One region of the Pseudoalteromonas sp. OFAV1 genome, then DNA from elsewhere that is predicted to be linked to it. Evidence: predicted binding sites of a transcription regulator. Region 1 holds the regulator's gene; the other holds the start of a gene.
What was found. Region 1 encodes sigma-54, which starts transcription at its own class of promoters, with help from an activator protein. Its sites were predicted from a motif close to GTTGGCACGNNNNTNGNNT; they were not measured.
Positions count from the first base shown of each region.

Region 2: the regulator sigma-54 is predicted to act here: its motif matches at 1,428-1,446, upstream of L1267_RS00515 (DUF3192 domain-containing protein).

Region 1 is NZ_JAKGBG010000008.1:43,878-47,067, forward strand. It holds gene ptsN (PTS IIA-like nitrogen regulatory protein PtsN) at 1-140, opposite strand, end outside; gene hpf (ribosome hibernation promoting factor) at 144-431, opposite strand; gene L1267_RS06605 (RNA polymerase factor sigma-54) at 458-1,954, opposite strand; gene lptB (LPS export ABC transporter ATP-binding protein) at 2,072-2,797, opposite strand; gene lptA (lipopolysaccharide transport periplasmic protein LptA) at 2,794-3,190, opposite strand, start outside.
Region 2 is NZ_JAKGBG010000001.1:109,121-112,310, forward strand. It holds gene L1267_RS00505 (response regulator) at 1-80, shown strand, start outside; gene L1267_RS00510 (GGDEF domain-containing response regulator) at 49-972, shown strand; gene L1267_RS00515 (DUF3192 domain-containing protein) at 1,004-1,387, opposite strand; gene L1267_RS00520 (D-2-hydroxyacid dehydrogenase) at 1,546-2,490, opposite strand; gene zntR (Zn(2+)-responsive transcriptional regulator) at 2,585-2,998, shown strand; gene L1267_RS00530 (SO_0444 family Cu/Zn efflux transporter) at 2,982-3,190, shown strand, end outside.

The DNA of each region.
Region 1 (3,190 bases):
GCATCAAGGACGTCTTGTTGAGATAAATGAGGAAGCTGCTGGTGAGCCAGCTCGCTGATATATTCAAGGATTCTTTTTTTGCTATTAAAAAGGACCGCAGCTTTGCTGCAGTCCTGGTTAGTAAGTGAACTAAGTTTCATAATTTAGTGTCGAGCTAATTTCTCTTTGTGTTTAATGACTTGACGATCTAGTTTATCGATTAGCGAGTCAATGGCTGCATACATATCTTGGTGTGCAGTTGAGGCAAAGAGCTCGCCTCCATTTACATGTAAAGTTGCTTCTGCTTTTTGGCTTAATTTTTCTACATCTAGAATGACATGTACATTATTAATGTGGTCAAAATGCCTTTCTAGTTTTGCAAACTTGCTGTTTACATAGTCTCTTAATGAATCAGTGATTTCTACATGACGACCAGTTAAATTTAGTTGCATAAGCATTTTCCTTCTATGTAAAACGTCTAAATCAAACTCTTACGCTGATTAGACGGAGGTATCGCTAGAGACTCTCGATATTTTGCAATTGTGCGTCTAGCTACTTTAATTCCTTGCTCAGCCAATATATCTGCAATTTTACTATCACTCAATGGTTTAGCTGAGTTTTCTGCAGCGATAAGCTTTTTGATCAAAGCGCGAATTGCTGTTGATGAACACTCACCACCGTTTTCTGTGCTGACATGGCTTGAGAAGAAATATTTCAACTCAAAAATCCCGCGAGGGGTGTGCATGTATTTTTGTGTTGTAACACGTGAAATTGTCGATTCATGCATTTCGACCATTTCTGCGACATCGTTCAGCACCATTGGTTTCATGGCTTCTGGGCCATGTTCAAAAAATGCTTGTTGTTGCTGTACGATACAATTGGTCACTTTTAAAAGTGTATCGTTACGGCTCTCTAAGCTTTTAATAAACCATTTAGCTTCTTGTAAATGAGAGCGAATAAACTGGCTATCGCTGCTCGATTTTACTGAGCGTGACATAGCTGCATATTGGCTATTCACTCTAATTTTTGGCATACAATCTGGGTTTAGTTCAACGACCCAACGACCTTTAACTTTTTTAACCGATACATCGGGTATAACGTACTCAGACTCTTCGCGAACTATGCTGTCTGCTGGCTTAGGGTTTAAGCTGTGGATCAGCGTCATTACTTCTTTTAGTTCGCTTTCTTTAAGCTTAGTCTTTTTCATCAAAGTGCGATAGTCGCGACTTGCTAATAATTCAATATGCTCAGATAAAACCATTTTAGTTTCAGCTAAATACGGCGTACTCGCATCGAATTGGCGAAGCTGGATACATAAGCACTCTTGTAAGCTACGGGCACCAATCCCTACTGGATCAAACAACTGTATTCTCTTTAAGACCGCTTCGACTTCATCTAGTTCGATTTCTTCTTCATCATTATTTTGATTAAAACTTTCGACTATGTCTTCGCAGCTAACAGTTAAAATACCTGAGTCATCAATTGCCTCTACGATGGCGACAGCGATCGCTTCATCGGTTGGGCTAAATGGTGTGAGTTGTAATTGCCACATAAGGTATTCATGGAGGGTTTCAGTCGATGCACCTTGATAAATTGACTCATCTTCTGGCATTGGACCTGATGATGTTGATGGGGCAGCACTCATGTACTCATCCCATGTCACATCCATGGCTAAATCGTCACTAACGGTGTCTTTGTTAAGGGCATCGCTGCTTTCTTGTTCGTACTCACTCGGCGCTTCTTCGGCCGATGCACTTAGCTGAGTATCATCAGATTCAGCTTTTTGCTCGTTCTTACCAATGTTTTCATCGTTGTAATCTGCTTCTTCCACTTCAAGCAGAGGGTTACTATCAAGTGCTTCTTGAATTTCTTGCTGGAGATCCAATGTACTAAGCTGCAGCAAGCGAATTGCTTGTTGCAGTTGTGGAGTCATTGTAAGTTGCTGGCCCATGCGCAGCTGTAATGATTGCCTCATGTATCCCTAACAATCCTTTTATGTGTTATCGACACCTGTGCAGTCACAGGTAAATTTATATCGATTTATTGTCATTGTTATTTAGTTTAGCAGATGCGCTAGATGGTGGCTTATTGGTTATAGCCTGAATTGCTCACCTAGATACACATCGCGTACGGTTTGGTCAGCTAAAACATGCTCAGGTGTTCCTGATGCAATTAGCTCCCCATGAGAAACAATGTAGGCTTTTTCACAAACATCAAGGGTTTCTCTAACATTATGGTCAGTGATTAATACACCAATACCACGATTTTTTAAGTGTTCAATAATTTTCTTTATATCTAACACTGAAATAGGATCAACACCAGCAAAAGGCTCATCTAACAAGATAAATTTAGGATTTGCGGCTAATGCCCTAGCAATTTCTACGCGACGACGCTCGCCCCCAGATAAAGCCATACCTTGACTATCACGAATATGCTGAATACTAAATTCATCAAGTAAGTTGTTGAGTGTTTCTTCTCGGCCTTGTTTATTTAAATCTTTACGCGTTTCTAAAATAGCCATTAGGTTTTGATAAACCGTTAACTTTCTAAAAATAGATGACTCTTGTGGTAGGTAACCAATCCCTAAACGTGCTCGGCTATGCATTGGCAAAAGTGTAATATCATTATCATCAATGCTGATCTTGCCTTTATCGCTAGGTACTAAGCCAACAATCATATAGAAAGTGGTGGTTTTGCCTGCGCCATTTGGGCCAAGCAAACCAACGATACTGCCCGCTTCAACCTCAAGACCCACATTTTTGACAACTTGGCGGCCTTTATAACTTTTTGCTAAAAGCTCTGCTTTTAATGTGCTCATGGTTGGCCTTTATCGTCTTGTTTGTTGTCAACAGGCACTAAGATTGTGTGTACACGGTCTGTTGAGTTTTCGTCTTTTTCTGCGCTAATTAGTTGTTGTGCCATATCATAAGTAATGCTTTTCGCTGTTACTTTTTGGCCTGCTTGAGTCACTTCGGCTTCGCCATTTAAAGTTAAGAAGCGCTTGGCTACGTCGTAGCGAACTTCTTCTGCACTGGCGCTCATTACCGTGCCATCTGCTTGCTTTTCTTCAAAATAAGCAGGCTTACCTGTGGCGATAATTAACTCAACAGTACCTTCTGTATCACCACCATGGGCTTCAAGGCGTTCGGCTGTGATCCGGCGGTTACCATGTATAATTTCGACATTGCCTTCAAATATACCAACGCCATCT
Region 2 (3,190 bases), on a different contig from region 1:
GCCAATTACAGCAAGTGATTGCATTTATCATCGAACAAGGATCTACACATGTTGAAAAGAGCCAAGGTACTGATTGTTGATGATGATCCGTTAAATCGCTTGGTATTAGAGAAAACGTTGCAGCAAGACTACGATGTTTTTTGTGTTGAAAGTGGTGAAAAAGCACTGACGTTTTTGAAAACTCAAGCTGTCGACTTGTTGATTTTAGATATAGTGATGCCCGGCATTGATGGTTACGAGGTACTTGGCAAGTTAAAAGAAAATGCCACAACCAGCATGTTACCCGTTATCTTTATTTCCGCGAATAACAGCCATGATGATGAAGCAAAGGGCCTTGAATTAGGTGCAATGGACTACATCACTAAACCTTTTAGTGCTGCGATAGTTCGTGCAAGGGTACGCAATCAGTTATTAATTAAGCAAAAAAATGACCTTCTTGAAATGCTTGCTTCAATTGATGGGTTGACGGAAATACCTAACAGGCGTTATTTAGATGAGAATTTAGCTCGTGAATGGCGTCGAAGTCGTCGAGACTGTACACCGTTATCTGTGCTGTTAATGGACGTTGATCACTTTAAACGCTACAACGATTGTTATGGACATAGAGCCGGGGATGATTGTTTGAAAAAAATTGCTCACGCGCTTGTGGGTGCATGTGAGCGCGGCAGTGACTTTGTAGCACGTTATGGTGGTGAAGAGTTTGCTGCGGTACTGCCAAACACTTCTGCAAAAGAAGCTATTGCATTTGCTAACAAACTACGCGATGCAGTGAATAAACTAAATATCCCTCATAAAGCGTCTTTAAATGCTGATCACATTACGATTAGTATTGGTATTGCCACCACTGAAACCGGGCAAGTATACGCAGAGCAAACTTTATTAGAAGAGGCTGATTTAGGTTTGTATCAAGCTAAAGATACTGGACGCGATAAAGTTGTTTCAAGGATGGTTGCGGTAAATGAATCAGAGTAGGCAAAGCCTACTCTTAACTTTAGCTTGCTAATTAGCCGTTACTTAGCGATTGATAAATTGTATCGCCCACGCCGATTAACTTATCATTTTTAAATACTAAAGGTGTGCACTCATCTTTTGTCATCTTGCCATCTGAATGAATGCTATGCGTAACATAAAATAGCACTTGATATACATCATCACCTTGTTTTAGCAGCTCGGTAAAGTTAGGTGTATGAAGTTTGTTTAATACAGTTTGATAACTGGTATCGAGTGCAAGGTTAGAAATAATTTCACGATTATTTTTATGTTGCTTCTCCCAGCTTGATGAAGAACTACCTGCCCAATGCGTATCGGCTTCGCCATCTGAAACTGCAATAACGCAACCTGTTAAGAATGGAGCAGATAGTGCAGCGATTAGAAGAGCTTTTTTCATTTTTTTATCCCTAGAAATTCGAGTTTAAGTGATTGTTAGATAGCAATCAGCTTGCCAACTTTAAAAATCTTTTTAAATCAATGCTTTGTCTGTTAGCTTACATGCTTGGTAGGCTAAATAAACACGTAGATTAGTCTGTTTGACTAATTTGTTGTATTTTAGACTAATCTATTCCGTGGTTCGCCTTGGTTAAATGCTTGGATATTTAAAGCTATTTCGTTAACTAAGCGAGCGATTGATTCTTGGCTTGCCCATGCGATGTGTGGTGTGAGTAATAAGTTTGCGCCTTTGTATAGTGCCAGCGGGTTTGTTTGCTCTGCGGGTTCTTTACTAAGTACATCTACACCTGCGCCAGCAATGACATTATTAGCTAAAGCGTCAGCTAAATCGGCTTCATTGATAATCCCACCACGAGCGGTATTGATAATAATAGCTGACGATTTCATCATGCTTAATTCTGCCGCGGCTATTTGGTTGCGTGTTTCATCCGTTAGCGGGCAATGAACACTAATAATATCGGCTTTGCTTAGGGCATCATTAAAACTAACACGACCTTCACGAGGGGTATGACCTTTTCGCTCACTGATAATGACATTGGCACCAAAGGCACGCGCTACATCAGCCACAGCTTTACCTAATGACCCATAACCAACAATTGCCAATGTTTTGCCGGCAATTTCATTAAAGCTGTAATCTAAGCGACAAAACATTGGGCTTTGTTGCCATAAACCTTGCTGGCAATCATTAATGTATCTATGAGTATTACCCAATAAGTTAGTGATTAAGGTAAAGGTATGCTGCACCACGCTCGGTGTTGAATAGCCCGCCACATTTGTCACTGCAATGTTATGCTCTTTTGCTGCCTCTAAATCGATATTATTAGTGCCTGTTGCTGCAACGCATATTAATTTCAAATTAGTTAACTGGCTCATAGCGTGCTGATCAATCACCACTTTATTACTGATAATTACATCAGCATCTTGGCAGCGCTCAACAACTTGCTCTTGGGAAGTTAGATCGTAACAAGTTAATTTACCTAGCTGTGCTAAGGCATCTAACGAAGTGTTGGCTAATGTTGCTGCATCAAGGACAGTAATATTCATGTGCTTTCCTTTTTTAATTTATTGCTTGACCTTGGGGTGTACTCCAAGGTTTATAGTGAGCATAATAAATAAACGCTTCACAATGGAGACGGTGATGAAAATAGGTGAGTTTTCCCGCCAGTTGGGTGTCTCAACAGATACTCTAAGGTACTACGAAAAGCATGGTTTGTTAACGCCAAGTTCGCGTTCAGACGTGGGATATCGTTTTTATTCTGAGGATGACTATAAGCAAATGGCGTTTATTCTCAGAGCAAAGAATGTTGGCTTTAGTTTGGCTGAGATCAAAGAGTTGCTGCAAATTAAGTTTCATAAAGATCAGCACTCTTGCCATGAAGTTAAAGAGATGACGTTACAAAAACGCGATCTCGTTGCACAAAGAATTGCGGAGCTTACTCGCTTTTATGACTCACTTTCATTATTGGCTGATAAATGTTGTGGTGGTGAAGAACCCGCTGAAAACTGTTCAATACTAACGACGCTGGAGGATATCGATGGACTTACTCAGTAATTTTTGGCATCTGTTTTTACTCTCGGCGCCTTGGTTAATGCTGGGTTTATTCATAGCTGGTCTGTTAAATGTGTATTTGCCTGCCAACTTTCTTAACCGTCATTTAGGAAAAGAAGGGCTATGGACCACAGTTAAAGCGGCTTTTATTGGTGCTCCTATGCCATTGTGCTCATGTGGTGTGATCCCTGCGGC